DNA from 3 places in the Pantoea sp. C1E2 genome. Region 1 is predicted to be linked to each of the others. Evidence: predicted binding sites of a transcription regulator. Region 1 holds the regulator's gene; each other region holds the start of a gene.
What was found. The regulator LexA, encoded in region 1, represses DNA repair genes until DNA is damaged. The targets are predictions, from matches to a motif close to TNCTGTATGTACATACAGNA.
Positions count from the first base shown of each region.

Region 1 (10,548 bases):
CATCGCATGCAACCTGGAGAACACTTATGTCAAACCTCACGCCCGCACAACTGCTCACTCAGGCAGAATCCCTTTGTCTTGACCGCGGCGTGCGCCTGACCACTCAACGCGCTGAAGTGCTGCGTTTAATGGCTGAGCAGAATGGTTCGATCAGTGCTTATGATCTGCTGGATCAACTCCGCATCAGCGAGCCGCAGGCAAAACCGCCGACCATCTATCGCGCGCTGGATTTTCTGCTGGAGCAGGGCTTCATTCATCGTGTTGAATCGAATAACAGCTATGTGGTTTGCCACCATTTCGACGAGCCTGCACATACGTCAGTGATGCTGGTCTGTGATGGTTGTGCTGCGGTCAGTGAAAAGCATGCACATGGCGTGGAGAAAATCATTGCGGGATTAGCCGATCAGGCGGGGTTCTCTTTGCGTCACACGGTAATTGAAGCACATGGTTTATGCGAAAACTGCGCTGAAGTCGCTGCCTGTAAACATCATGATAGCTGCAAACATGACCATGAAACGGATATGAAGAAGAGGGTAAGAAAAGGTTGAGTGGCACTTCCCTGTGCCGTGCCGACGGGTGATCGGCGGGGTAGGAGCATCTTCCTTAATTCACTAAAAGCTACCAGCGGTAGTCTTTATTGTGACTTTCCCAGTCTTTCACTTCGCTTTCAGCCTGGTCTTTCGCATAGCCGTAGCGTTCCTGAATTTTACCAACAAGCTGATCGCGTTTACCTTCGATGACAGTCATATCATCATCCGTCAGCTTGCCCCACTTCTCTTTCATTTTCCCTTTGAACTGCTTCCAGTTACCGCTCGCTTCGTCTTTGTTCATAATAATCCTCCACATCATCCTGAGTGAGATGTGATGATCCCCTAAGAAATAGGGTAATCACCCACACAACGCGCTACTCAATTGCGCCGTTTGAGATAATTATAGTAGCCAGTTGGGATTGCGCAAAAAATACAGATTAATCTGTAGGTTACGCTTCGCTTATTTAAGCACCAAACCAGGTGTCATGCCGCCAGTGACGGCGCCACACCCACCATAGCGTCACGCCCCGCAGAGTGAGGAATACCGCTACCGCCAGCCATAAACCGTGATTACCGAGCCAGGGGAGTGTCAGCAGCGCCAGTCCATAACCTATAGCGGCTATCACCATGCTGTTACGCATTTCACGCCCGCGCGTGGCGCCGATAAACATACCATCCAGCAGATAGCACCAGACTCCGACCAACGGCAGAATCACTTGCCATGCCAGATAGCGATCGGCCATCTCACGCAGTGATTCAAGCGAGGTGAGCAACGCCACAATTTGGGGGCCGGTTAGCGCATAGATCGCTGCAAACGCCAGGGCAACGATACCGGCCTGCCGACAGGCGGCATGCCAAATCAATAACAAGCGACTGCGATCTCTCGCTCCCACAGCTTCGCCCGAGCAGGCCTCTACGGCATAGGCAAAACCATCCAACGCGTAGGCCGTGAAAGTGAGGAACATCAGCAATACCGCATTTACAGCGACAATATCAGGCCCCAAACGAGCCCCAAGCAGGGTGAGGGACGCGAAGCAGATTTGCACCATCAGCGAGCGCAACATGATGTCGCGATTGAGGCGAAACAGCCGTGCTGCATCACCACGCCAGCTCTGTTTTAGCAGACTGAAAGAGATACCGCGCAGCTTGAGCACGCGCACCACCATCCACAACCCCACGCCCAGCGTGACATATTCCGCCACAGCAGTCGCTGCCGCTGCACCCGCAACGCCCCAGTGCAGCTTAAGTACAAACAGGAGGTCGAGCAGGATATTCACCAGATTGCCGACAATCAGCAGTACCATTGGTGCACGCGCATACTGCACGCCGAGCAACCAGCCTAATATCACCAGATTGGCTAACGTTGCCGGTGCGCTAAGCCAGCGGATGTTGATAAAGATTTGTGCCTGATGCTGCACCTCTGGGCTGCCGCCCATTAACGAGGCCGCGACAAAACTAAAGGGGGTACGTAGCAATACAAACAGCACGCCCGCCACCAGGGCTATTAACAGCGGTTGCGTCAACGCACGCGCCAGTGCGGTTTTATCGTTCGCACCAAATGCCTGTGCGGTCAAACCGGTGGTGCTCATACGCAGAAACAGCAGCAACATAAAGATGAAACTGGTCGCTGTCGCACCCACCGCCACGCCGCCGAGATAAATGGGACTATCGAGATGACCAATCACTGCCGTATCGACGACACCGAGTAGCGGAACGGTAATATTGGAGAGGATCATCGGCAGCGCCAGCCGCCACAATGCTTTATCTGAAGAGGAAAACAGCCGCATTCGCCCGTTCCATTGTTGCGCTGGTCAATTGGACCATTAACCGGCAATCAGCCTGAAGAGGAAAATCAATGTATCAGACTGCGGTCAGCACAGCGACCAACCGCAGCGGGGGAATTCAACGAGAGGTTAGAGCCATTCGCCGTTACGCACGATGCCCACAGCCAGACCTTCAACGGTCAGCGCTTGCTCACGGGTATCGACCACAATCGGCTGAAAATCGGTGTTTTCAGGCAGCAGATGCACAATGGCACCCTGCTTTTTCCAGCGCTTGACGGTGACTTCGTCATCAATGCGCGCCACCACAACCTGGCCATTACGGACTTCCTGCGTTTTATGCACAGCGAGTAAGTCGCCATCCATAATCCCGATGTCTTTCATCGACATACCACTGACGCGCAGCAGAAAATCGGCAGTAGGCTTGAACAGATTGGCATCAACCTGATAGTGCGCTTCGATGTGTTCCTGAGCTAGCAACGGTTCACCGGCAGCCACGCGGCCGATCAGCGGCAGCCCTTCGGAGACTTCTTCTTCCATCAGCAGGCGGATACCACGTGATGCACCTGAGACAATCTCAATGACGCCTTTACGCGCCAATGCTTTCAGGTGTTCTTCCGCCGCATTGGGCGAGCGAAAACCCAGTTGCGCAGCAATTTCCGCACGCGTTGGCGGCATGCCGGTCTGGTTAATATGGTCGCGAATCAGATCATAGACCTGCTGCTGCCTTGCTGTTAACGCTTTCATCCCGCCCCCTGGTTGTTTATACAGTCGCTGTGAGTATATACAGGTATTGGCGAAATGAAAACCAAAACAGAGGGAAAAATCAGCGGTTTGAAGATTCTGGAATACCTATCGCAAATGCGACCAGAGCAGCGCGATCCAGACAAACAGAGCCAGTAATATAGCCAGCAATACCGCCGCTGAGCCCATATCTTTTGCTCGTCCCGCTAAGGGATGGCGCTCTTGCCCAATGCGATCGACTACCGCTTCAATGGCGCTATTCAGGATTTCAACGATGATCACCAACACCACGGAGCCAATCATCAGCACTCGGGAAATCACATCGACATCCAGCCAGCAGGCCACCACAATGGCCACCAGTGCAGCAATGGCTTCCTGGCGAAATGCGGCTTCATGTTGCCAGGCGGCACGCAGGCCCTGCCAGGAATAACCGGCTGCATTCACTATTCTTTGAATACCGGTGACGTTATTTGCCATGCTGTGGAACCCTTGAGGTGATTTGGCGTCAATGAGTGGGCTGTATGAGATGGTGCAGCCACAGATCTTCGATTTACTTTCTGGTATGCTTGCCGCGCTTTGCTAACAAGAGGCTTTAAGTTGTCTATGTCAGGTTGGCGTAAACTTTATTACAAACTATTGAATTTACCACTCTCTTTTTTAGTAAAGAGTAAGGTCATTCCGACCGATCCTGTCTCTGAACATGGGATCGATCCGACTCGTCCAGTGATGTATGTTTTGCCTTACGATTCAAAGGCTGACCTGCTCACATTACGGGCGCAGTGTCTCAACCATGATCTGCCCGATCCGCTGGCCCCGCTGGAGATCGATGGCACTCTGCTGCCACGTCATGTGTTTATTCACGATGGCCCGCGCGTATTCCCCTATTTCGTAGCAAATCCTGAGTCCGTGAAGCTATTCCACGACTATCTCGATCTGCACCGCAGTAATCCTGATCTCGACGTACAAATGTTACCGGTTGCGGTGATGTTTGGTCGTGCGCCAGGACGCGAAATTCAGGGTGAAGACACGCCGCATCTGCGCATCCTTAATGGCATAGAGAAATTCTTCGCCATTCTGTGGCACGGACGTGACAGCTTTGTGCGCTTCTCGCCGACCGTTTCCCTGCGCCAGATGGCCACGGAGCACGGTACCGATAAGTCGATTGCCCAAAAGCTGGCACGCGTGGCACGCATTCATTTTGCGCGTCAGCGCCTGGCTGCTGTAGGCCCACGTCTGCCTGCGCGTCAGGATCTGTTCAACAAGCTGCTGCAATCCAAAGCGATTGAAAAAGCGGTTGAAGATGAAGCGCGCAGCAAAAAAATCTCGCACGAGAAGGCCCAGCAGAACGCCGTTGAGATGATGGAAGAAGTCGCGGCTAACTTCTCGTATGAAGCCATCCGCGTGACCGACCGCGTCATGGGCTGGCTGTGGAGCCGTCTCTATCAGGGCATCAACGTCAATGGTGGCGAGCGCGTGCGTCAGCTGGCGCAAGATGGCCACGAGATTGTGTATGTGCCCTGCCATCGCAGTCACATGGACTATTTGCTGCTCTCTTACGTGCTCTACCATCAGGGTTTGGTTCCGCCTCATATCGCAGCGGGCATTAACCTGAACTTCTGGCCAGCGGGTCCGATTTTCCGTCGCCTGGGCGCTTTCTTTATCCGTCGTACCTTCAAGGGCAATAAGCTCTATTCCACGGTATTCCGCGAATATCTGGGCGAGCTGTTCAGCCGCGGTTATTCGGTAGAGTACTTTGTTGAAGGTGGACGCTCGCGTACGGGCCGACTGCTGGATCCTAAAACCGGCACGCTGTCGATGACGTTGCAAGCCATGCTGCGTGGCGGTAGTCGCCCGATTACCTTCGTTCCGATCTACATCGGTTATGAACACGTCATGGAAGTGGGGACTTACGCCAAAGAGCTACGTGGCGCGGCCAAAGAGAAAGAAAGCTTCCTGCAGATGGTTCGCGGGCTGCGCAAACTGCGCAATCTTGGTCAGGGCTACGTCAACTTCGGCGAACCCTTGCCGCTGATGAACTACCTGAACAAAAACGTGCCGGAATGGCGTGATGCGATCGATCCGATTGAGCCACTGCGTCCGGCATGGATGACGCCGACGGTGAATGACATCGCGGCACGTCTAATGGTGCGTATCAACGAAGCCGGTGCCGCCAATGCCATGAACCTGTGCGTCACCGCGTTGCTGGCTTCACGTCAGCGCTCTTTGACGCGTGAACAGTTGATTGAGCAACTGGAATGCTATACCCAGCTGCTGCGTAACGTGCCTTATTCGCCAGAAGCGACCGTGCCGGATATGACTGCCGAAGCGCTGCTTGATCACGCCATGGGCATGAATAAGTTCGAGACGGAAAAAGACAGTATTGGCGACATCATCATTCTGCCGCGCGAGCAGGCAGTCCTGATGACCTATTATCGCAACAACATTCACCACATGCTGGTCATGCCATCGCTGATTGCCGCTATCGTGCAGCAGCATCGTGAGATCAGTGAGGCGGAGTTACTGCGTCAGGTGAGCCTGGTGTATCCGATGCTGAAGAGTGAGCTTTTCCTGCGTTGGGATAACTCAGAACTGCCAGGCGTGCTGAATGCACTCTGTGCTGAGATGGCGCGACAGGGTTTGATCACCGCGCAGGATGGTCAATTACGCATGAATCCTGTGCGTCATCGCTCGCTGCAACTGCTGGCTGCCGGTATCCGTGAAACGCTACAGCGTTTTGCTATCACCTTTGCGATTCTGAGTGCCAAGCCGACGATCAACCGCGGCACGCTGGAGAAGGAAAGCCGTACGCTGGCGCAACGTCTGTCGGTGTTGCACGGCATTAACGCGCCGGAATTCTTTGATAAAGCGGTGTTTACCACGCTGGTACTGTCGTTGCGTGATGAAGGCTACATCAGTGATTCGGGCGATGCCGATGCGGAACGCACTCACATTATGTGGCAGATGCTGGCAGAGCTGGTGACCAGTGATGTACGTCTGACCATTGAAAGTGCAGTAGCTCACGAATAACGTCTGGCCTGAAAAACAGAAAGGCGACCATCAGGTCGCCTTTTTTTATGGCATCAACGATTCAGAACAGGTCTATAAACGGCTGAGTATTGAGTAGTACGCCGATAAACAGCACCAGACCAACATAGTTATTATTCAGAAAGGCCTGGAAGCAAGGATCGCGTTCACGTTGAGCAATCAGCTTTTGCTGATACACAAAGAAACCACCCGCCACCAGCAGTGACCAGTAAAATGCACCGTTCAGATTCAACATCAATCCGACCAGCGCCATCAGCCCTAGCGTAGCCAGCTGCAGCAGACCAATGATCAACTTATCGAAACGACCAAACAGAATCGCCGTGGATTTCACGCCAATCCTGAGGTCATCATCACGATCCACCATCGCATATTGCGTGTCATAAGCCACCGTCCAGCAGATATTCGCGAAGAACACCAACCAGCAGACTAAAGGTAAGGACTCACTAACTGCCGCCCAGCCCATCGGAATCGCCCAGCCAAATGCCGCGCCCAATACCACCTGTGGCAGATGGGTATAACGCTTCATAAACGGATAGACCCACGCCAGCGCCAGTCCACCAAATGACAGCAAAATCGTCATGCGATTCATGGTCAGCACCAGCGCAAACGCCAGCAGGCCGAGCACGACAAACAGGATTTTAGCCTCTTTCTCCGTCACCACACCGCTCGCCAGTGGTCGTGAGGCAGTACGTTTAACGTGCCCATCGACTTTACGATCGGCATAGTCATTGATCACGCAGCCCGCGGCGCGCATCACAATGACGCCGAGCACAAACACCACCAGTACAGACAAAGGCGGCACAGCCATGCCTGATAGCCACAGGGCCCACATGGTTGGCCACAACAGCAGCAGTGTGCCGATGGGTTTATCGATACGCATCAGGCGGCGATAAGCCTGCCACTTAGTCATGGTTAAGGTTTTTTCCACAGTCCTTTATCCTTGATCCAGCGCGCGATACAGCGGCGACGCCGGTAAAAACAGTTCAGTTAACAACAGCGGTTTACCTGATAAACGCAGGCGTGAGCGACGTCCCCACAAATCATCCACCTGGCCGGGGTCGATAAAATCGCGGCTCAGCGTTGAAGAGGCGAAAAGATAGCGCCCCAGTGGACGGGTGCCAAGATTTTGCAACATCTGCTCCGGGCCATTCAAGGTGCTTTCCGGCACCACGGTGCGCCCAATCAGCCAGGGTTCGCCATCGCCGCACAGCACAATTTCGCGCAACCAGAACTGATCATCGACGGGCAGAAATTCCGCCTCTGGTGCGACTTCGTCAGCGGTAATAAAGCTTTCACGGATCAGTTCCACCGTCACCTGCTGGCAATGCTGCTCGAAGCGACGCGTCATGGAGTCTTCCTCCAGCAACCAGTCAAGGAGAGGGGGGGAAAGCAAGGGGGAAGTGGCTGGCAGCCAATGCAGTGCGAGTAACTGGCGCAGCGCGTGATGCGACATCAGGACATCTCCGGAGAAAAAGTTGCCCTAGTTTAACGCAGAGAATCGGGCGTGGCACTGCTGGTTGTGCCACACCCGTCAGAAGGGGAATTATTCGCGCTTCAACCGATTGCTATTCGCCAGCCACAGCGTGACCACCAGAATCAAAATTGCCGCCGAATAATAGAGCGTGTCGAACGGATTTTTGTGGTCAACGATAATCAGACGAATGATCGCGGTGATACCGATATAAATGAAATAACGCAGCGGGAAGTGATAGCCGGACTGGAAGTATTTCACTATCAGCGCGATAAACTCGAAATAGAGAAAATAGATGACGATGCCTTCGATCAACAGGTATGAAGAAGCCTGCTCACCGGTACTAAACAGCACATTGGCTAAATGAATCGTCTCTTTGCCAAGAAACACCACCAGGATGACGGCCAACGTCACCAGGCCAATATTCAGAACCCATTGTAATACCGAAGCAATAAGTTGCCCCGGTGCTGATTTTGTTGTCATTTTTATACGCCTCAAAGTACGGAAACTCTCTGGCGTTATCATGCTGTAGTGTGATCAAAATCACAATATGCTACACATCAACATCCACACAGAGCGCGTCATAGCGCCAGTACTCACAGTCACAGTCAATCACCCGCTTTTGCTGATCGCGGTTAATGCGTGTAATGAGTAATCCTGGTGTGCCACTGGCGACATTGAGTGCCGGTGCCGCGCGCGCAGGAAGCGGGCCGGGCAGAATGGTAAAGCGAGCGCCGCCGTAGCGAATTCCATAGCGCTGATCGTAGAGATCGGTGAGTGAGCGGGTCAGGTCTTCCTCTAATAGGCCGGGAAAAAAGGCCGGATTGAGGTAATGCTCCACGTACAACACCGCGCGCCCATCAATACGACGCAAACGGCGAATGCGAAATACGCTGTCCCCTTCTAATAGCTGCAAATGCCGCGCTATCACCAGCTGTGCCGGGACTTCCCGCGCCTCAATCACTTCTGTGATGGCGATACGACCTTGTTCTGCCGCCATGGCATGAAAGTGGCTGTGATGGGCCGGGTTATACACCAGTCGCGGTGGCGCGAGAAACCAGCCACGACGCAGTTCGCGGTAGATGATGCCCTGCGCTTCCAGCAAGCCCAGCGCCTCACGCAGGGTAATGCGCGTGGTGGAATAGTGTTCACTCAAACTGCGTTCAGCCGGTAAGCGTCCGCTGGCAAATTCACCGTTTTCAATGCGTTCGCTCAGTGCCGCAGCAATCACATCCACCGTTTTCGACGACATTTTTTCAGCCTCATTTTGGGGCAAATCTGCACTATGACAGTTCGATGACTACAATATGACAGGCATATCCCACGCTTTCGCGCGCTGTATCCGCATGTGGAGCTGCGCGTCACACCACATTTCACCACCATGGTCATAAAACCTTCATCTGATCGGGCTACATTGGCTCGGTTCTTGCTGGACTAGACCAAGACGTCCCACAACTTACACCCGGAGCAACCGAGATGAAAGCGTTTATCTCCTCTGTAGTAGCCAGTGCCGTACTGCTTGCGCTGCCCGCCGCGCACGCCGCCGATAACGACCTTGCCGCGCTGGAAAAAGCCGCGCGTGCTGAGGGCCAGGTCAACAGCGTCGGTATGCCAGACAGCTGGGCGAACTGGAAAGACACATGGAATGACATCAACAGCAAATATGGCCTTAAGCACAGCGATACCGATATGTCATCGGCGCAGGAGTTGGCTAAATTTGATGCAGAGAAAGAGAACGCCAGCGCCGATATCGGTGATGTGGGCGCCGCTTTCGGTCCGGTTGCTGTGACCAAAGGTCTGGCACAACCGTACAAACCCACGCATTGGGATCAGATCCCAAGCTGGGCGAAAGATAACGATGGTAACTGGATGCTGGCTTACACCGGCACCATCGCCTTCCTGATCGACAAGCAGCAGGTAAAAGATGCACCGCACAGCTGGGCCGATCTGAAGAAAGGTAAGTATGTGGTGACTATCGGTGACGTTGGCGTGGCAGCTCAGGCGGCTAACGGCGTACTGGCAGCCAACTACGCGATGGGCGGTGATGAGAAGAACCTGAAGCCAGCCCTCAACTTCTTTGGTGAACTGGCTAAAGAAGGCCGTCTGGGCGTGACCGATCCGGTGATTGCCAACATCGAGAAAGGCGAAATTCAGGTTGCCGTGGTGTGGGACTTTAACGGCCTGAACTACCGCGACCAGATTGACAAGAATCGCTACGAAGTGGTGATCCCGTCGGATGGTTCCGTGATCTCAGGTTACACCACCATCATTAACAAATACGCCAAACACCCGAACGCCGCCAAACTGGCCCGTGAATACATCTTCTCGGATGCCGGCCAGATCAACCTGGCGAAAGGCTACGCACGTCCGATTCGTGCAGAGCATTTGACCCTGCCAGCCGACGTGCAGGCCAAACTGCTGCCGCAGTCTGAGTACAAAAATGCCCGCCCGATCAAAGATCAGGCTGCATGGGATAAGACTTCAAAAATGCTGCCGCGCCTGTGGCAAGAGAACGTGATCATTAACATGAAGCAGTAATTTGCACATAACGTGGCGGCGTGATTTATCACGTCAACGTAAAGCAATGATTCTGCTGATAAGTGCGCAATAAATTGCGCCGCTACGCACAGTGCTCGTATTTGAACGATGTAAGGAACGGGAATGAAAACAATCCTGGTGGTACTGGATGGCCTGAGCAATCAGGTGGCACAGCATGCAATGGGCTATCTGTTTGCCGAATGCAAACAGGGCAACGGCCAATTTTACACGCTCACCTGCGAACTGCCTTCGCTGTCGCGTCCGCTGTATGAATGCATTCTGACTGGGATTCCGCCGGTGCAGAGCGGTATTATTCATAACGGTGTCAATCGCTTAAGCAATCAGCGCAGCATCTTCCATTACGCCCGCGCCGCCGGTTTAACCACGGCCGCTGCCGCCTATCACTGGGTGAGTGAGCTGTATAACCAATCCCCGTTCA
Region 1 is NZ_JBSZHT010000002.1:613,672-624,219, reverse strand. Features, by position in the region: gene zur (zinc uptake transcriptional repressor Zur) at 27-548, shown strand; gene ACXI0A_RS03090 (CsbD family protein) at 619-831, opposite strand; gene dinF (MATE family efflux transporter DinF) at 995-2,317, opposite strand; gene lexA (transcriptional repressor LexA) at 2,444-3,058, opposite strand; gene ACXI0A_RS03075 (diacylglycerol kinase) at 3,164-3,532, opposite strand; gene plsB (glycerol-3-phosphate 1-O-acyltransferase PlsB) at 3,659-6,082, shown strand; gene ubiA (4-hydroxybenzoate octaprenyltransferase) at 6,144-7,010, opposite strand; gene ubiC (chorismate lyase) at 7,035-7,553, opposite strand; gene psiE (phosphate-starvation-inducible protein PsiE) at 7,644-8,054, opposite strand; gene ACXI0A_RS03050 (UTRA domain-containing protein) at 8,125-8,823, opposite strand; gene ACXI0A_RS03045 (ABC transporter substrate-binding protein) at 9,048-10,109, shown strand; gene ACXI0A_RS03040 (alkaline phosphatase family protein) at 10,233-10,548, shown strand, end outside.

Region 2 (10,548 bases), 1.4 Mb from region 1:
GTATTATCAGTATGCTCGCAATGTTTGATGACTCTGAATGGGACAACGATACTATCGTTGGGCTAGGAGTTTTTTCGGGTCTAGGTCTGATTTTTGGAATAATTACTATAACTCAAAAGAGAAGTGGTAAAAATATGGCAATCTCCGGGATTGTGTTATCAGTTGTCTCCCTTGTATGCTTAACTGTTTAGACTATTCATAAATTAAGGAAAAATTATGAGCATGGTTTTTTGTCGCGGTTGCGGTAAGGAAATTCATAGTACAGCTAACTCCTGCCCACATTGCGGTGCACCACAGATAAGTCAAAAAATCCAGAGCACAGAAAGTCCTAGTGGGATTTTAAATAAATGGTATCTGGATGTACTTAAAAAATATGCAGTATTTACTGGCAGGGCACGCAGGAAAGAATATTGGATGTTTTTTCTGATTAACTTCATTATTGCATTATTGATTGGTATATTCGAAGGTTTGATTGGAATCAATGAGGTCTTTTCAAATATTTATAGTTTAGCTATACTCATTCCTAGCATTGCTGTCGGTGTTCGAAGACTTCACGATACTGATCGTAGCGGGTGGTGGCTACTATTGCCCATTGTAAACATTGTATTCCTGGCCCTCGAAGGGCAATCAACAACCAACCGATTTGGTTCAAATCCAAAAGAAGTCGTTTGATATGAGGGTGGTATAAAACATTATCTTATACCACCAAAATTATTTGACTTTTTCATCTTTTTTTGAATTTTTCCTCCCCATCCTCGTACTGTTCTGGTTTAATGAACTGACTGTCGTGGCATTATTTTATCGCTGGACGTGATAATTATTACCTGAATTGTCCGTGCAAGTCTGATAAGCACCACTCCCTAAGCAGTCTGCCCAAGATGACAAGGGACATAAAAACAGCATAAATGCGACCCGTTTTATAATTTTATTCTAAAGATTGTTTATTGACGAAGTTTACTATATATCTTTACTGTTATGAATGCCAAAATTAGTAGTAAACGAAAATCGTGATTTTAACCCCTATAGTTTATTGAGGTATAAGGTTTATGCGGGTTGTTAGTATAATGGTTAATTTTCATGCCTTTTATTTGATTGTGAGCAGCACTTTCATCTGGCGTGAAAGCGCCTATCGAAATGATCTGTGTAGTCTTATGTTTTTTTAGTTCATTTTCAAGCCGAGGGATTGGCGCGACTTATTAAGTTAACATTTTATGCGAGGTTTTTTCCGTTAATCTGAATGCAGTGGAAAAAATATTTTCATCTGAAGGGATAATTAATGCATTAAGCTATCTATTTCAGTTAGTATGTTCCGCAACTGAAATATATTTAGCACATATTATAAATCACACAGCTTCAACCTGAAAATGTCTAAAATACAGAAATTCCTAAAATCTGCTTTGTATAACAGCAATGCAAATGAAGCTGCGCAGGCGTTAAAGCTTGCAGCTGCAACGATGCAGTCCGAAGGTTTGAATCCCGCTGATTATCTGGAACAGAAGGGGCAAAACTCTAATCACGCTGAACTGCTTGAGTTACGTGATAAGCACGCATATCTCATTCAGTCTCTGCAGACGGCGCAAAGTAGGATCAGGCAACTGGAATATGAAATTGGAGAGCTTCGCCTTACGAGCAATAGCGACACATCTTTAGCGGCCGATCTCAGAGAAGCAAAAGAACAGGCCATAAAGTGGTACCGTCGCTCTGAGCTGCATGAATCTCAGCTTAAAGAGTTGGCACCGATCGCCGTCGCTGCACAGGAAAAAGTGAGTCAGCTTGAAAAGACACTCCAAACACAGAGAGGGTCGTTTAGGGGATCGCTAAGGTGGATGATATTTGCTGCGGTCGTGGTGGGAATAATAACCCATGTTGTTACCAACAAATCGAGTTATGACCGCGGATACGGTGCTGGGAGGTATCAAGGCATTATTCAGGGAGAAAAAAATGCCCGTGACATCTCTCCTGCAGATGATGACGTCAGGCCTGTGCCGCCGGGATTATGGCTACCACAAAATGGCATTTATGAGATGGAAGCTATCTGCCAAAGCAAAAATGGCAGTGTTAAAGCGGGGTTCAGAATCAATCTCAGAGATCGTAGTGCTAAGGAAACCACTCATATCTTTAATGAGAATTTAAACATGGGCTTACCAGGAGAAGGGGCCGTTCCAATTGGACACAAATTCTACATTACCTTGATAAAATCGGGGCAAAAAAGGCTTTGTACAGTGAAAAAGGTCTGGTAATACTCCTAAGAAAGTCTAGATAGTCCATGATTTGGCCGCTACTCAAAAGGAAGGTATTGTTTGCTAACTTCTGAATAACTGGCTGGCCAATATCCTGAATGTACTTAAAGCCATCCCTCAACTTAAGTAGTGCTAATCACTTCCCAGGGTATACATATGTGTTTGGATTATTCCTGACATCAATGAGGGGGCTATCGGATTACGTTAAAAAAAAGTATAGGGCCCTGTATTGCTTGTGGGGTATGCGGTAATTAATCGGCTAAATACAAAGGAACTGAAGTCGTTTGGTTTGAAAGAACATTGTTATTAGGGGAATGGATACTGGAACGTAGGCATCTGCAGACCTCAGTAAATTAATATCTTTTATTTCACAACCAATGTATCCAGACGATTGAGGTTTGAGGCTCCGCTTCTGGCACTTAACTGCCGCAAGCAAGCCCCACAATGCTGCAGCCACCGATGAGCAATTCGAAGTAATCAGCCACTATTTCGTCGCACTGAGTGCCGATGAATGGTGCAATATGATTGTGCACAGTTCACATTTTCTCCCCATAACGACTGTTGCTTAGCCCTTGCTTTTGTTAGCCTGTGCGGCTGGACTGCTTCCAGCCGCATTAGCGTTGCCGGTCAGGAGTTTCCATGTCGCCTTTTAACAAACATCGCCCCTTCATTTCCCTTTCTCGTCGTCAGCGTCGCAAAAAAGTCATTGAGCTTAAAAACCTTATCTATTGTGAACGTCATCGCTGCGGCGGGGTGTTTTATGATGATTGTGATATCCAGCACTACAAAGATAATCCCGATCACATTTGGGCGTGGAGTGACATCTATTTTGTCGGCCACGATCCTGCCGATCTCTGGAATGCTGAGATCATCACAGCAAAGCAGGCGCTTCAGGATGCGGTACACGACCAGGCATTTAATGAAGCCTGGGCGATGCTTAGTCAGCAGCAACAAGAAGAAGAGGCGCGATTTGAAACAACGCCTAACGTGAATAGCAAAGGCAAAATCATCAGCCATACCCTTGTACACCGGGAAAAGCAAGCGTATGCGATTTTTGGCGGGCTGACATTTTGGCAGTTTATTGAGAAGCGTGAGCGGGAAATAGCGCAGGATCAACCGCCGAGGGTTTGCTGTGGTTATCAGTTTCTGCCAGGGTTCGCTTATGGGCATGGGCTGCGAATGATCGTTGAAGCTGAGACATTGAGCCAGCAGGTTATTGAAGCTGCGATTGCGGATTTTTTGCAATGGGTGAAAGAGGAGTAGCGGGCAACTCAATGGGGTACTTTGTGACTGCCATAGCCTGAGCGCGCGGCATCAGCACTGATCATCAATGCTTTCCATACCCCATTGAAATAACAGGAATGTCGATAAAAGCCGTCGTTCAGTTTGTTAACCTGGACGTTATTTTACCCTTCAATATCAATGGTCGAAGATGTGTTTAGTCTTTATAAACACTTTTACCAGTTGAAGTATGCCCAGCGTTCCTCTTCACCGGGAGTCATCCCGACTACGATTTTTAGGGCATTGAGTAACACATCAATTTGTACTGGATCAGAGGCATTCTGCACTTCAGTGATCAATTGCAAAATAACGGCGCCGTTAGTGACTCTCACGCCACGTTGGGTGATTTCACCTGCGGCTGCTTCAATCACAACGGTTTCAGTCGTTGCTTTGTCGCGAAGCGCATCTAAGTGAAGGAAAGACTTCGCGCTATTGGTTGACTGTTGTGTGCTCTGATACATGATTTTATCCCTTATGTCCGCTACTCAGGCGTCATTATGGTCAGGCTGTAACGTATAACAATCGCACTCTATTGAAAGCGTGCGGGTTTTGTACGGGGTGGAATTTCGACTGATGTCGAAACCCCATGTGAAATAAACTTAGCGCATTTTTTCAAAATTGGGAGGGCGATGATCACCAAAAACAGCCCTGGCATCGTCCATAAATTTCATTAGGCCAATTTATGCTCAAAGGCATCTTCATGTTTGCGGTTTTTTTATGCGGGAATGTTTTACGTGGAGTGAGTTATCAGCTTATGCCTGATCACTCGGTTGCTTCGTCAGTGGAGTAGCGAAAGACAGATTCTGGCAAATCATTTTGAGAGTGTCGTCCCTGACATTGTCTCCGGCCGGTGTACACTCACGTGTAACCGATGAGGCCATCCGCTTCGTCGTTGTCCGGCCGGAACCGGATACGTCCTTTGGCTTCAGATCATATATCGTTAATTCAGTTCATTGTTCAGGCCAACTAAGGTCTGCAAATAAGGTATTTGCTCCTCGGCGACTGAAGGTGACTCAAAACTCATCAGCCAGTTTCTGGCCTTAGCGATTTGAGTCAACCGGTCAATATTACTCTCTGATTTAGACATCAAACCAAGCTGTGAAAAAAGGTTTGTAACACTGATTTCCTTTCGACATAAAGCCAGGCTTAATGCGGCTTCACCAATGATAATATGGCCTTTCTCGTCATCTTGAAATAACACTGAAAATCCTCCATCAGATCGAATTAATGACAACCTCAACCTAACCCTAGACGTTATTCAGAATGTTGCATTACGACTCGTCTTAATAACGTTGTGGTGCGAATTTTATGATTAATGTGTGGGAAACACCTATTCATCACCAGGTTAACACTCCATTTTGCAGCTATTTGAATAATCTTCGTTCGCTCCCGCTAGATAATCATTTAGCTATCCAACGACATCGGTTTTTCCCCACCAGGCGGCAAACCAAACACTCTCCGCACCCAATTTAAAAACGCGCCATAAGGCCTTCCCAAAAACAGCATCATCAGGGCAGCACCAAGCGTACCACGCACCAAACCACTGCCCGACGCACCGCTAAAAGCAATGATCGCCGCATAGATCGGCACCTGAAAACTCACCAGCGCGATACTGTCCCACAGCAGCTTCGAAACTCGGCCCGATCCCGCCCGCTGCATCACCCAATCGCGCCACAAGCCGTAAGGGCGGGCAACTGGCACCATCAGAATTGCACCAATCAAACGCGCATGCAGCACCTGATCCCACGCCATGCCCGCGATCCATCGTTCATTAATGATGCCCGTCGTGGTGAAAAATAAAATCAGTGCAGTGGTATCCGCAATAAAGGCCTTTCGGCGCATGCTCTGGCCTTGAGGTTGAGGCAAAATGCACTTCCTATTTTGACGTGACGAAGTAAGTATGATGCGCAGGCGGCATAGCATGATGAAGTAGACTGGCACATCCATACCGCATTAAAGATAGCTACAAAGAGGGTGACCTGCTCCCCGTTGATTAATACATTGCGGTGTATTAATCAACGGGGAGCAGGTCAGAACAGCCTGAAATTATTTGTGAGTATCAGCTTCTGCCGGGGGTCGCTTATGGGCATGGAGTGCGGATGATTGTTGATGCTGAGGCGTTGAGCCAAGAGGTTATAGAAGCGGTAACTGCGGATGCTTAATGTAATTGCATAGAGACGCAGATAATCCCCTATTCAAAACTAAGGCTTCAGCCATATTTACGAGTTTCAAGATGCAGTCGGGTCGTCAGAGTCCGAACTATTTATATCCGCAAAATAGTTGAGAATATTGGAATTTTCTTTTCGCTTATCACGCATGTAAGCAGGGATTTTCTTTTCCCAGCCATCACCGAAAAGGGTAGAGTGATCACTGATTGCGTGGATAACAGCTAATTTGAAACCTTTATCATACCCTGTAGGGGTTGGAATGATTTCATCACGGAAAGATATTACGATTAGGGGATCATTTTTCCATGCTTCAACGCGACCATGAAAAAAACCAAGATACCAGTTTATGCCTGCATCATCCTTCGAATCAGAGGCCTTTACCCTGCTCCATAACCTATCGTCATCATGATCATAGACGACGATACAATTATCATCGTTCCATCTCTGTTGGAGGCGGACTGCGTAATGCAGAATTGACTGACCAGTTTTGACATTAACTTTAGAGATAACGTCATACCCATATTCAAAGTCTTCACTGGCTCTTACAAAATCTTCGCTAAACTCAGCCTTCGTAATATACCTTTTCTCGATCCCCACGGAGCTTCCTGTCATCCTTAGTACGTTTTGAACTCTGAGCGAACATGTTGCGCAACTGCTCAACCTTTTCGTCAACAGTACCATTTATCTGCATGGTTCGAGCATGAAGATTGAGAGTGTCAGCATTACTTTGTGGAGTGTGTTTCATTAAGAACCTCCGTTGATCAATCCGTACAGTATAAACTGTGAGCAATAACAAATATAGCTGAAACTACTATTGTGCAGGTAGTTAGCAGTTCTAAGCTTATCTGGCATTTAACAGCTTAGGGCTTTCTGCCTGTCAGATTTGCATCTGAAGTCCGTTTTGGTAGCTGACAGCATAAAGGATATCCCTTTGACAGTAGATAACAGATTGCTGTAACTGACGATATCAATGTGATGGACCGACATTTGGCGAACCTCAACAGAATGACAACAGTAGGAAAGCAGAATAAGTAACGTTATGTGATTATTGAGTGTTCGATCTTCAGGGTTCAGGGTCTGGTTGCAACTTAAATTCAGAGGAGCTTCAACGGCTTTCAGAAATCCTTCCCCAGAGATCTTGATCGATCAGAATAATCATGGATACTGTATATAAACACAGTATCAAGGTGCCTGTTATGCAATTGATTATCCCCTATCAGTCCGATACAACGAGCCCGCTTCCGCTCTTTATGGAACGTGTGCCTTGCGGCTTTCCCAGCCCCGCTCAGGATTATATTGAGGACAGTCTCGATCTGAATAAACTTGTCATCAGACATCCCAGCGCAACCTACTTTATCAAAGTCAGTGGTGATTCAATGTTAGGAGCAGGTATCAGTCACGGAGACTTACTGGTTGTTGACCGGTCATTATCTGCAGTTCATGGCGATATCGTCATTGCTGCCGTCGCGGGAGAATTCACGGTGAAAGAACTTCAAACTTCCCCACGCCTTCAGCTCATGCCACGTAATACAAACTATTCTCCTATCGTTTTCGAGGCAGAAGAGGAACTGGAAATTTTTGGTGTAGTGACGTTTACCCTGAAAGACCACAGATATGTTCGCGCTTGTTGATGTAAACAGTTTTTACACTTCCTGCGAAACTGTTTTTCGACCGGACCTGCAAGGTAAGCCTGTGGTTGTTGTTTCCAATAACGACGGATGCATAATTTCACGATCAGCGGAAGCGAAGGCATTGGGTATCGGTATGGCTGAGCCCTATTTCAAGCTACAGAATGAACTGAAACGCCAGAAGGTGCAGGTATTCAGTTCCAATTACGCGCTGTATGGTGACATGAGTCATAGGGTGATGAATATTCTCGAAGAGATGGCTCCGAGGATGGAAATTTATTCGATTGATGAAGCTTTTCTCGACTTATCAGGCGTCAGGAGTTGTATCGATCTCGAGGTGTTCGGCCGTGACATTCGTAAGCGCTTGCTTAGAGAAACGGGCCTGACAGTTGGAGTCGGTATAGCCCCGACTAAGACTCTGGCCAAGCTGGCCAACCATGCCGCCAAAAAATGGAGCAAAACCGGCGGCGTGCTGGATATCTCCAATCTTGAGCGGCAAAAGAAGTTAATGGCTTTAGTCGATGTGGCAGATGTGTGGGGCGTAGGGCGTCGCATCAGCAAGAAGCTGAATGCGATGGGCATCACCACCGCATTGGATTTGTCGGAGCAAAGCACCTGGGTGATCCGTAAGCACTTCAATGTGGTGCTGGAGCGCACCGTGCGCGAGCTGCGCGGTGAACCTTGTCTCGAACTGGAAGAGTTTGCGCCAGTGAAGCAGCAGATTGTCTGCTCACGTTCGTTTGCGGGACGCATCACGGAATATGCCGATATGCGTGAGGCAGTGTGCAACTATGCCGTGCGCGCCGCCGAAAAGTTGCGTGGTGAGCGACAGTATTGCCGACAGATCGGCGTGTTTATTCGCACCAGTCCGCATGCGGAGGGTGAAATCTTTTACGGTAATCAGGCGATTGGTGGATTACAGATACCTACGAATGACACTCGTGACATTATCCGCGTTGCCACCGAGGCGCTGGATCGCATCTGGCGGGAAGGGTGTCGCTATATGAAAGCGGGTGTCTTGTTAGGTGACTTTTACAGTCAGGGCGTGGCGCAGCTCGATCTGTTTGATGACATCCAGCCGCAGGCCAACAGTTCAGCATTGATGCATGTGATAGATCAGATCAATAAAAAAGGGAAAGGGAAGCTATGGTTCGCTGGACAAGGAATCCAAAAATCCTGGGCGATGAAGCGCGAGATGTTGTCACCGGCGTACACCACACGATATGCAGATCTGCCGGTGGCAAAATAATCATTGCTCCTCCTGCCAAATCGGTAACGCCAGCACCTGCGCACATAATGCCGTCAGCCGCTGAGCCAGCGGCGCATCCATCAACGTTTCGCTCGCCACCCAGGCACCGATTTCCTGTGCGGTGCGGTGATGTTGTGGATGTGCTGGTTGCTGGGTAACCAAATGTTGTAAGTAGCGTAAGCACGTAATCGGCCCATCTTCATAGGTTGAAATGTCCGGTGTTGGCGCATCACTCAACATGGCGAGCAGCATCTCCGCACAGCCTAACAGGAGTGCATCATCGTGCTCACTGGCCAGCGCATCCAGCAACTCACCGTACACAGCGCAGTTCACTGCGGTGTATTCGATCATTACGCTGTTGGCGAATCCTGTGCGCAATAACCAACCGCGTTGCGCTGCGTTTAATGTGGTGGGCATCCGCTCCATCAGATGCACGCGGCCCCAGCCATCGACGCGTTGCATCATGGCGAACCAAACTTCCGTGTACTCCTCTGGATCCAGCATGGTTCGCAGCGCGACCACCGCATAAAGCGTGAGTTCGTCATGCTGCGCCAGCACCTGCAATATCTTCACGGTGCGCTGCTGTGAGAACCACGCGGTCATGGCCATAGCAAACTTCACCACGTTCTGGTCCGGGCTGGAGGTCACCAGCCAGATCACCAGCGGATAGAGCTGAACCGCGCTCAAATTCGCCTGCGGAATAGCCTCCATTAATGCATCGATGTAGTACAACGGCGACTGCTGATTGATCAGCCGATATAGCGCGCGCATATTTTTCTTGTCCGGCTTTGCCAGTACCCGTTGTAACGCAGCGAGGATGGCGGCGGCATCCTCCTCAGCCGGGCTGATGCCGATGTGGTAAATCAGCGTGCCTTCGCAGGCACCCGGCGCCCAGTGCAATTCAGCGTTCTCTCCCAACGGTTGTGCTGGCAGCACGGTGTTATCCCAGGGCAACGGCTGCGCGCTGTCATAGCTCGGTGCCAGAAGGGTATACAGGGCGCGCTGCCGGGTTTTCCATACTACGGGGAACGCAGAAGCCAGTCCTAATGAATGCATCAGTGCGCGCATCATATCTCCTCCTTCACATCGAAATCGGCCATCACGGTGTCGAATAACAGGGCATCCAGCAGTGCGCTGTCTCGGGTGCTGTGTGCCAGTGGCAGTGCCTCTGTCGGACGAGCCAGTTCGGCACTGATAAAAGCGTGCAGTATCGGCCGTCGCGGACCGTACTCCGCTTCGCCGGCGCGCTGCTTCACCGACAGCAACTCAGCGATATCACGCAGCAGTGGGCCATCCTGCACTGTGCCGTGTAGCAGTTGGTCAAAACGCATGGGTGGCGCACCTTTCCCCGCCTCGATCCAGCGAACGGCCAGCAAGGGTCGCAGCACGTAGAAGTACTTCTTCAGCCGCACCTCATCGTCCTGCAGATATTGGCGAAAGTTCTTTTGTGCCATGGACAGGTAATGCCAGCGCGCGCTTTCTGCGGAGAAGAAGCGACCGCTCAACGCATTCAGTTGCGCCATGACGCCGTCGTGCTGGCGATACACGATGGGCGAATCAAGCCAGTCGATCAGCGTTGGGTTGGCGCGTTTTAATAAGCCCAATGCTTTACGCCACTCCCAGCCACACACATCCAACTCGGCATCGATGGGTTTTTCGATCACATCGCGTGGCGACTCCACCCGCAAATACCACTCGGGTTGATGGACATAGAGAAAACGGACATCGTAATCACTGTCAGGGGAGGCAAACCCCCAGCCGCGACTGCCGGATTCGCAGGCAAAGAGAACACGGACGTTATGTTCAGCTTCTATCTGCTGTAACACAGTACAGACACGCTCACGCATAACGGCATCGACACCATGAATCCCTGTGGTTATTTTCATCTCATCTTTCCTTTTAAAAATCTTTAGGCAATAAAGAGATAGCGAATAACGTGCCAAAAAATACAAAATGTCATATTTTCAATTAACCATCTGATT
Region 2 is NZ_JBSZHT010000002.1:2,041,740-2,052,287, forward strand. Features, by position in the region: gene ACXI0A_RS09975 (DUF4190 domain-containing protein) at 1-191, shown strand, start outside; gene ACXI0A_RS09980 (DUF805 domain-containing protein) at 337-672, shown strand; gene ACXI0A_RS09985 (hypothetical protein) at 1,365-2,240, shown strand; gene ACXI0A_RS09990 (hypothetical protein) at 2,880-3,503, shown strand; gene ACXI0A_RS09995 (biofilm development regulator YmgB/AriR family protein) at 3,698-3,982, opposite strand; gene ACXI0A_RS10000 (hypothetical protein) at 4,462-4,722, opposite strand; gene alaE (L-alanine exporter AlaE) at 4,926-5,363, opposite strand; gene ACXI0A_RS10010 (hypothetical protein) at 5,750-6,286, opposite strand; gene umuD (translesion error-prone DNA polymerase V autoproteolytic subunit) at 6,886-7,320, shown strand; gene umuC (translesion error-prone DNA polymerase V subunit UmuC) at 7,304-8,566, shown strand; gene ACXI0A_RS10025 (hypothetical protein) at 8,567-9,637, opposite strand; gene ACXI0A_RS10030 (DNA polymerase beta superfamily protein) at 9,634-10,452, opposite strand.
Region 2: a site for LexA is predicted at 6,852-6,871, ahead of umuD (translesion error-prone DNA polymerase V autoproteolytic subunit). Genes of this name have one in related genera too.

Region 3 (10,548 bases), 1.5 Mb from region 1:
TCACGCATTTCTTCTCTTTCTCTCCATGATTGCCTGATTACTGTCTTTTATGCTTTCAGGGCTTTACTCAGACTCTGAGTAGTTGACGTTAGGCGTCGTATGCTTGTTTCCGAAGACGCGACACACCTTGTCGTCATGAAACTGAATAGTAAGGACAAATATTATGCGTAAACTCACTTCCCTGTTCCTGGCTACTGCAATGGCTCTTGGTGCTGCCAACATCGTCCACGCTGCAGCGGACAATCTGACACCACCGCCAGCAGGTAGCGAAAAACCAATGCACAAGCCGCCAATGCGTCATCACGGTATGGAGATGATGTTCAAAGGCCTGAATTTGACGGATGCGCAGAAAGCGCAGATCAAAACCATCATGCGTGACAGCCATAAAGAGATGAAACGTCCATCTCTGGAAGAGCGCCGTGCGGACCACAGCATCATCGCTTCAGATACTTTCGATAAAGCGAAAGCCGAAGCGCAGGCTGAGAAAATGACCGCCAACGCAAAAGATCGTGCGGTGAGCATGATGGAAACGCAGAACAAGATTTACAACGTGCTGACGCCTGAACAGAAAAAACAGTACAACGCCAACTTTGAGAAACGTCTGACAGAGAAAGGCCCGCATGACGGTAAAATGCCGCCACCGCCGGCTGATGGTGAATAAGCCGTTTAGCTAATCGGTTTGAGACCGCCGACGCTGTCCACTGCATCTGATGCTTTGGGCAGCGTCGGCGGTTTTGTTTTAGAGTTCAATCAGTGGGAAAACCCCGGAAAGCAGCGGGCGGCACAAAATTTTATAGCCGTCATGATCAAAACCCTGACGTGCGCGCTGCAGTTGGCGAGCCTCCACTTCGGTGGTAACCGAACCGAGCCAGAACCAGTGATCAATGACGTGAATCTGCGTCATCGCCGTTCCCACTTCTACCATGCCAACCGGGCCTTGCCACGGCCAGCACACCACACGCATCTGTTCCAGCGCCTCATGCAAGCGTTGCTGATGGGCTTCAATGGATTCATTGCCACAACACGCCCCAGCGCAGCGTTTTAGCGCGGCGCGAAAACAGCCGCGTCCCGGCGTTAAACGCTCTAATCCCAGCAATCCATGGCACAGGCGCTGTTCATCGGCAATCGTCTTGAGTTTTTCCATGGCCGCAAAGCGACTGCGAAACAAACCGTAGAGGTTGGGTGAGCACGAGAAGTCGAGATCTTTGGCGTACACGACCTGCGGAGCGCCATCGCCAAGCTGCAAAGAACAAAGCTGACGATTTTTGCGCAGGCGCTTATTAAACAGCGGCTGCTGCGTTTTGATCATCTGCGCTTCCAGCAATTGCGCACCAAGATCGCCAGCGGTAGGGATCCAGGTCACGCGCCGTGCCTGACGCAACATACTGGCTTCATCCGGGGTGCGAAAATGCGACATCACCCGACTGCGCAGGTTGACGCTTTTGCCGATATACAGCGGCAGGTTATCGCTGTCACCGTGAAAGGTATAAACGCCAGGCTGATTGGGTAACCCTTCCAGCCACTGACGTAAATGTTCGGGATATTGATAAATCGCGGCCGCATCAAATTCGAGGCGGTGGCTGGCTGCACGTCTGACCAAAACTCACTCCGATTACTGGTTGTCTGTCCAGTATATCAGCGTGATGCTTTTCTCGCCAGTCAGCGGCAGAAGGAGGGCGTTTCCCGCGATAGCGGCGGGAAACGTAGAGAAGTTACTTTTTCCAGAAATCATCGAACACGGTAATCGGCGGGCGACGTTTGTGTTCGGTTTTCAGATACCAGCCTTCAATGGTTTTCGCGGCGGCGGCATCGATGGTTTTGCCTTCCAGATAAGTGTCAATCTGTTGATAGGTAACGCCAAGCGCCACTTCGTCCTGCAAGCCAGGACGATCGTCTTCCAGATCGGCAGTAGGATGCTTCAGATACAGGTGTTCCGGGCAGCCGAGGGTTTTTAACAGCTGTTTGCCCTGGCCTTTGTGCAGGCGGAAAATCGGGTTGATATCGCTGCCGCCGTCACCGTATTTGGTGAAGAAACCGGTCACGGCTTCGGCCGCATGGTCGGTGCCCACCACCACGCCTTTGGTCATGCCGGCGATGCTGTATTGTGCCTTCATACGCTCACGCGCTTTCTCGTTGCCGCGCACGAAATCGGAAACCACGATGCCCGCTTCTTTCAACGCGCGCTCGCTGGCGAGAATTGCTTCCTTGATATTCACGACCAACGTGCAATCCGGCTGGATAAACGCCAGCGCATCCTGACAATCCTGTTCATCGGCCTGCACGCCATACGGCAGGCGCACGGCGATAAAGGTGTAATCCTTATCGCCGGTCTCGTCACGCAACTCGCGAATGGCGGTTTGAGACAGAATGCCGGTTAGCGTGGAGTCCTGTCCGCCGCTGATACCGAGCACCAGGGTTTTCAGGAATGGATTGGCTTTCAGGTAGGATTTCAGAAAATCGACGCTGACGCGGACTTCCTGTTGCGGATCGATAACGGGTTTCACACCCAACGCTTCAATGATTTCCTGCTGCAGTGACATGAACCTCTCCTCAAGTCAGTAGCCTGACGGCACAATGCGAATCATCTGCTAAAGCTAACGCCTCCGCTGGCAAACAACAAGCCGCACGGCTTGTTGTCGCACTTATTTGCAGGCTTTTCAGGCGCTTTTCGGTTTTTGTGCCAACAGGATGAACATCAAAATTGCCAGCATAAAGCAGCCAAAGATGGTGCCCGTCATGCTCGCCACCGAAGTACCGCCCAGCCCGGTCACTGGCACAGCTATGGCGCCTAAGGTGAACATAGTGACGCCTATCACCGCCGAGGCGCTGCCCGCACGATGTCCCTGACTCTGCATCGCCAGAGACGAAGCCGTGGTCGCAATCACACCGTTGCTGGCGATGGTGAAGAACAGTGCCAGCAGAATAATCGGCAGTGGCGCACCAGTCAGGCCGGCTAATAGCAGGCAACTCGACGCGACAAACGCCAGCGTCAGCCCGCCTTTCAGAACACGATATTCACCCCACAGCGGGCACAAACGTGCACTGGTTTGCGATGCAATAATCAGGCCGAAGCCATTGGCGGCGAAGCAGAAACTAAACGCCTGCGGTGACAGACCATAGATTTGCTGTAACACAAACGGGGAAGCGCCAATGTAGGCAAACATCCCGGACATCATAAAGCCCTGCGTCAGGCAGAAGCCCATAAATGGACGATGGGTGATCACCTGGCCGAGAGCCGCCCAGGCGGAAAAGATCGAGCCCTGGCTGCGACGTTCGGCGGGCAGCGTTTCGTGCAGTTTCCAGCGCGCGAGGAAGATTAGCAGTACGGCGATACAACCGAGCACCACAAAAATGCCGCGCCAGTTCAGCACCGTCATTAACACGCCGCCAAGCACCGGCGCACCAATCGGCGCCAGACCATTTACCAGCATCAATAGGGCAAAGAAACGCGTCAGTTCATGGCCACTGTACATATCGCGCGCGATGGCGCGTGACAATACCGCACCGCCAGCGCCCGCCAGGCCTTCAAACAAGCGTGCTACCAGCAGCGAGTGAATGTCTTTTGCCAGCGCGCAGCCAATGGAAGCGATAAACAACAGCACCAGTGACAGCATCAGGGGGCGAATACGGCCAAATTTGTCGCTCATCGGGCCAAACAGCAATTGTCCTGCGCCGAGCCCCAGCAAACCTGCGGTTAAACTCAACTGCGCGGTGGCGGTTTCGGTGTGCAGATCGCGCGCCAGTTCAGGTAAGGCGGGCAGATACAGGTCGATGCAGAGCGGCCCAAGTGCCGCAAGCAGGCCCAGCGTAATGGCGTAAACCAGCCGATTTGAGTGTGCAGGTGTCATTGATCCTCTGTCTTATTGATGTCTTGAGATTTTTTTGCCGGGGGATTATACGAAGCGTGAAGCGGCAACATAGCAACTTTACGAAAAACTAACGTTTCAGAAATTGCCTAAAACATTGCCATTGATTTGATTAATCTGGATTTATGTTCCAGGCTTAGTGTGACATGGACAAAGTATGAGGAATATAAAGATGAATAAAGTGCTGGGATGTATCGCTGCCGCTGTGACGCTGGTAGCCCTGTCTGGTTGTACGACTTATGACAAAGCCGAAAGCTACGTGACTAAGCCGGTGGTTAAGGATGTGAAAAAAGGTATGACGCGCGATCAGGTTCGCCAGATTGCAGGTGCGCCATCAACTGAAATCACCATGGTACATGCCCGTGGTACTTGCCAGACATACGTGATTGGCGAGCGTGATGGTAAATCACAGACCTACTTTGTCAGCTATAACGATGTGGGCCGCGTAATGAACTACGGCTTCCAGAGCTGTAAAGACTACGATACCGATCCGCAAGCTGCGCAGTAATTCTTACCGAATGCAAAAAGGCCCGTCAATGACGGGCCTTTTTTCGTTTAACGCTTACAGTCCGTAAGGGCGGGGCACTTCAACATAATTGCCGCCCATCTCACGCTGATAATAGTGACCTTCCTGCACGTAATAGCGTTTTCCGTTGAAATCCAGTACGCGCATCCCGCCTTCTGGCGGCGCCTCAGGCGACTGGACCACCACGTAGGTATCGCCCTGACGCTGGTAGTAGTTGCCATTCAGCATGTAATAGGTGAGACCGCCTATCAGTACCGCTGTCGCCGCTTCAGGTAAGAAGCGCAGCGGACCAGGACCGCCCCAACGTGGGCCACCACCCCAATGTGGACCTGGGCCGGGGCCCCAGCCGTAAGGGTGGGCAAAACTAATGGCGGGCGTTAATAAGGTTAACGCCAGCACCGAGGCGATAACGTGTTTCATCGTTGATTCTCCTGCTATGACTGATAGCAGAATTAGCCTTCTGATGAGAAAACTCAAGAGAAAAGTGGCTGATTTTTCGTCTGTTTACCATGCTTAACGCTTTCCTGACGCTAGCGCCACGATCGGGGATAATTGCAGAGTTTTAGCCATAAAAAAACGGCAGGCGATTAGGCCTGCCGTTGTTCAGTTGCGTCGGAATTAACGATGCGCCAGTTCGGCGTGCTCGTCACTCTCCAGCACTTTTTTGTCAGTCAAACCGAGCCAGCGGCTGGTGAGTGAACCGGCCGTCATCGAACCATTGACGTTCAATGCGGTACGGCCCATATCGATCAGCGGCTCGATGGAGATCAGCAGCGCAACCAGCGTTACCGGTAAGCCCATCGCAGGCAGCACAATCAGCGCTGCGAATGTGGCCCCGCCGCCAACACCGGCAACACCCGCAGAGCTCAGCGTGACGATACCGACCAGCGTGGCAATCCACATCGGATCAAACGGGTTGATGCCGACCGTTGGCGCGACCATCACCGCCAGCATGGTTGGATACAAACCAGCACAACCGTTCTGACCAATGGTGGCACCGAAGGAAGCCGAGAAGCTGGCAATTGATTCCGGCACACCAAGACGGCGCGTCTGCGTTTCCACGTTCAGCGGAATACTGGCTGCACTGGAACGGCTGGTGAAAGCGAAGGTGATCACCGGCCATACTTTACGGAAGAAGCGCATCGGGTTGATGCCGTTCACCGACAGCAGCAGGGCATGCACGCCAAACATAATCGCCAGACCGAGATAAGAGGCGACCACGAAACCGCCCAGCTTGATGATGTCCTGCAGGTTAGAGCCCGCGACCACTTTGGTCATCAGCGCCAGCACGCCGTAAGGCGTCAGCTTCATGATCAAACGTACCAGCTTCATCACCCAGGACTGCAGAGTGTCAATCGCCACCAGCACGCGCTCGCCTTTGACTTTGTCATCCTTCAACAGTTGCAGTGCAGCGACACCAAGGAAGGCGGCGAAAATCACCACGCTGATGATTGAGGTGGGGTTAGCGCCCGCCATATCAGCAAATGGATTTTTCGGGATAAAGGAGAGCAGCAACTGCGGCGTGCTGAGATCTGCAACCTTGCCAACATAGTTGCTTTGTATCGCGCTCAGGCGTGCGGTTTCCTGGACACCCTGCACCAGACCTTCCGCGCTCAGGCCAAACAGACCGGTGACTATCACACCCACCAGCGCCGAAATAGCGGTAGTGAACAGCAATACGCCAATGGTCAGCACGCTGATTTTGCCGAGTGAAGAGGCATTATGCAGACGTGCCACCGCGCTCAGGATCGAGGCAAATACCAGCGGCATCACAATCATCTGCAGCAGCTGGACATAACCATTGCCGACGATGTTGAACCAGCCAATCGAGGCCTTCACCACCGGGCTGTTTTCGCCATAAATGGTTTGCAGCGCCAGGCCGAACAATACGCCAATCACCAAACCGGTCAGCACGCGCTTCGACAGGCTCCAGCTTTGATTGCCAATGCGATTCAACAGAATCAGCAACGCAACGAAGGCGACGATATTAATAATGAGGGGAAAATCCATACTCGACTCCAGAGATGTGCCGCGTAGCAGGTTTGGCTGGCGCGGAAAACAGTAAGTTCCCGTCAGGGAATGTCAGGAATGTTACCAGTTCAGGAAAGTGCAGGCTTATACTCAAAAGGAATGGTTTATAACTTTATTGATTGATTTGCCTGGTTATTGACCGCTTTGGCCATTAACTAATCGACCGACACCATTTTGCAGCGTATTAAACAGTTGCTCGGGCCAACCGTTGGCACCAAAAGAGGGCATGCCAGCCGGAAACCACAGTGCGTAGCCGACCAATGCGAGGCAAAGTGCACGTTCCAGCTGATTGCCTTTTTGGCTGTTGAGCAGTGGCAAACGGAAACGCCAGCGGCACGGCCAGAGCAAGGGAACGCCTGCGGGAGTCAACATGTCGGCGACGATGTGGCTGAGATAGCCCAACGTCATCCCCTGCAGAACATCGGCAGGCAGGAACCAGTCCGCCGGGACGTTGATCTGGAACAGCCACAGGCTGATCGCCACCGCCAGCAAGCTGTGGGTAAACCCGCGATGGCCAAAGGCGCGGGCAATAGGTTGCGAGATCCATCTCAGGCGCTGACCCAACACGGATTTAGGATGGTCGATATCGGGCAGCAGACAGGTCAACAGCGCAGCAGGCACGAGATGCCACCAGTCGGCGCTGGCCATCACTGGCGTCAGCTCCGCACGCTTGGCAAAAATCGCGCTGGCAATGGCAAAAATGATATGGCCTTCGGCCGTCATGATGAAACCTGGCTGCAAAAACTGTCGATGCATCCAGTATAGGGATTTATCCAGTGAAATAGAACGGTGACGCTGTAACGAAGCGTTAATATTTTTCACTTTCCCGCGTCATAATGACGCGGGAAAAGAACAGGTTAGCGTGCTAACCATCCGCCATCGACGGCGAGCGTGTAGCCATGAACATAATTCGCCGCGTCAGAAGCCAGGAAAACAACTGGACCCATCATGTCATCCGGAATACCCCAGCGGCAGGCAGGGATACGCCCGAGGATCTCTTCGTTGCGCGACTCATCATTGCGCAGTTGTTCGGTGTTATTGGTCGCCATATAGCCGGGAGCGATGGCATTAACATTAATGCCGTGTTTTGCCCACTCATTTGCCATCAGACGCGTTAATCCCATCACCGCACTTTTCGACGCCGTATAGGAAGGCACGCGTATTCCGCCCTGGAAGGAGAGCATCGAGGCGATATTGATAATCTTGCCGCCGTTGCCCTGAGCGATAAACTGGCGCGCCACCTGCTGAGACAGGAAGAACAGGCTTTTGCTGTTGATGTTCATCACATCATCCCAATCCTGCTCGCTGAAGTTGAGGGCATCCTCACGGCGGATGATGCCTGCGTTATTCACCAGAATATCGATGCGCCCAGCCAGAGCAACGGCTTGTTCAACAATCTGCGGCACCCCTGATGGCTGAGTCAGATCGGCTTGAATCGACCAAAAGCGGCGACCAAGGGCTTCGACTTTAGCCTGGGTATCGGCAGGTCCGGCGCGGTTAACGCCGATGATGTCGCAGCCCGCTTGCGCCAGTCCTAATGCCATCCCCTGACCTAAACCTGTGTTGCAGCCGGTCACCAGCGCAATTTTGCCTTCCAGATTAAATGCGTTAAGGATCATCTTTCGCTCCTGTTAGCGCAGCGCGCTGATGCTGACGTGGTCCATGTCATCGAATACCTGATTTTCACCCACCATGCCCCAGATAAAGGTATAGCGCTGTGTGCCCACTCCGGCATGAATCGACCAGCTCGGCGAAATCACCGCCTGCTCGTTGTGCACCAGCAAATGGCGCGTCTCCTGCGGTTGGCCCATCATGTGGAAGACGGCACTGTCATCCGCCATATCAAAGTAAAAGTACACTTCCATTCGACGTTCATGGGTATGGCACGGCATGGTGTTCCACAGATTGCCGTCATCAAGGCGCGTCAGTCCCATGGTGAGCTGGCAGGTGGGTAACACATCCGGCACGATAAATTTATTAATGGTGCGACGGTTTGAGGTCGCGGCATCGCCCAGCGTGGCTTTGACCGCATCTTCTAAGGTGACCTTTTTATCTGGATAACGGGTGTGTGCCGGTGCGCTGTTGTAGTAAAACTTCGCTGGTTGGCTGGCGTCGCTGCTGCGGAAAACCACGCTTTTAGCACCCTGGCCCACATACAGCGCCTCCTGATGGCCCACCTCCCAGGTTTTTCCATCGACGTCAATTAAGCCCGGCCCGCCAATATTGATCACCCCCAGTTCACGGCGTTCGAGAAAATAGCTGACGCCCAATTGCTTGCCGACTTCCTCGCCAATCGTCACCGACTGTTGCACGGGCATAACGCCGCCAATGATGATGCGGTCAATGTGGCTGTAGGTCAGGGTGTAGTTGTCGGCGTCAAAAATTTTTTCGATCAAAAATTCGCGACGTAATCCGGCAGTGTCCAGATTTTTTGCATGCTCAGTATGAATGCTTTGACGAACGTCCATCTCAGACCTCTCAAAGTTAAAGGAAGTGTCCCGAAGTGGGTCTTTGGGCATCTTAGGCAGGATGGGATGTGAATTCAATAAAAATGAAACGTTGTTTTATTTATTTGCGTGAGCGATCAAATATGCGGTGATGTTGCCGTAGTGAGCGTTTGGGAATAATGCAAAGCGTTGCCCAGAGGCGGGCAACGAGAGTGGATGAGCTGTGTCCTGACCCGATACAGGTGCATCGGAATTAATTGAACAGATGCTCAGTTTTTAATTCATTCAAATTCGCCAGCTTCACATTGGCCAGCGCCCAACGCGCGTCATCCGCGTACTCGGCGGCAGGCACTACAATTGAACGCATGCGCGCGGCTTTTGTAGCTATCATGCCATTAAACGAATCTTCCAGCGTCACGCAGTTCAGCGGGTCCACGCCTAACTTCGCGGCCGCATCCAGATAAACCTGCGGATGAGGTTTGCTGTACGGCAGAGCTTCGGCTGAAGCAATCGCGTCGAAGTACTTGCGCAGGTCGAACATCTCCAGCACGCGCTCCAGCATCAACAGCGGTGAAGCGGAGGCGAGGGCGATGTTTAATCCCTGCTGCTGGCAAAGTTGCAATGCCTGTTCAACACCGGGCAGCAAGGGACGCGTCTCCTCAACTAATGCTAATGCGCGTGCAATGATACGTTGCGTTACTTCTGCCTGATCCGGGCCGCTCCACGGCAAGGCTTCGTACCACATGCGAACGGTTTGATCGATGCGCAGACCCAGCGTATCGGGCAGTTCATGGCGGCGTGTGATATCCACGCCGAGACTCGCAAACACATCCAGTTCTGCCTGATCCCACAAGGGTTCAGAGTCGATCAGCAATCCGTCCATATCAAAAATAGCGGCCAACACCGGGCGACGATAAGACATACAACAGCTCCGTTTGAAATTTGCCCTACCTTACCATGGGCAGCAGGGAAATCCGACTCACGGCAGGTTACGCATTTTTCAGGAAAAAATGCCGTAGTGCAGGTAGACTTAGGGCAAAACTACTGTATGTGAAGGGAGACACCATGACTTACCAACAGGCTGGCCGCATCGCCATCCTTAAGCGAGTGGCTGGCTGGGTAATTTTTATTCCAGCGCTGCTATCCACCATCATCTCGATTCTGGGTTTCATGTTTAAACACAGTGAAAAACAGCCGGGAATTGATGCAGTGATGCTGGATTTTGTCCATGTCATGGTCGACATGATCAAGTTCAACACGCCGTTTTTGAACATGTTTTGGCAAAATTCGCCAGTACCTGAGTTTAATGGCGGTGCCAATATTGGCTTCTGGATCATCTACATTCTGATTTTCGTCGGGATTGCTTTACAGGCATCTGGCGCGCGTATGTGGCGTCAATCACGTCATATCAAAGAAGGCATTGAGGATCAGCTGATTCTCGAACAAGCCAAAGGTGTGGATGGGCGCACGCGTGCGCAACTGGAAGAGAAAATCCATATACCGCGTCATACCATTTTGTTGCAGATTTTCCCGCTCTATATCCTGCCGATTGCCATTGCCATCGCCGGTTATTTTGTCCTGAAATTACTGGGCATGCTGTAAAGCGTCAGGCCGGTCTGGCCTGACGTTGTCCTAGCGCATCTTCATTTAATAGCTGGTCAATCGCGAATTGTGCGGC
Region 3 is NZ_JBSZHT010000002.1:2,094,384-2,104,931, forward strand. Features, by position in the region: gene ACXI0A_RS10220 (hypothetical protein) at 1-8, opposite strand, end outside; gene spy (ATP-independent periplasmic protein-refolding chaperone Spy) at 164-661, shown strand; gene cho (excinuclease Cho) at 740-1,600, opposite strand; gene nadE (ammonia-dependent NAD(+) synthetase) at 1,713-2,540, opposite strand; gene ACXI0A_RS10240 (multidrug effflux MFS transporter) at 2,658-3,848, opposite strand; gene osmE (osmotically-inducible lipoprotein OsmE) at 4,039-4,374, shown strand; gene ACXI0A_RS10250 (DUF6515 family protein) at 4,429-4,812, opposite strand; gene ACXI0A_RS10255 (cation:dicarboxylate symporter family transporter) at 5,011-6,402, opposite strand; gene ACXI0A_RS10260 (metal-dependent hydrolase) at 6,556-7,146, opposite strand; gene kduD (2-dehydro-3-deoxy-D-gluconate 5-dehydrogenase KduD) at 7,281-8,042, opposite strand; gene kduI (5-dehydro-4-deoxy-D-glucuronate isomerase) at 8,055-8,891, opposite strand; gene hxpB (hexitol phosphatase HxpB) at 9,124-9,792, opposite strand; gene ACXI0A_RS10280 (YniB family protein) at 9,936-10,472, shown strand; gene ACXI0A_RS10285 (fructosamine kinase family protein) at 10,477-10,548, opposite strand, start outside.
Region 3: a site for LexA is predicted at 7,166-7,185, ahead of ACXI0A_RS10260 (metal-dependent hydrolase). Genes of this name have one in related genera too.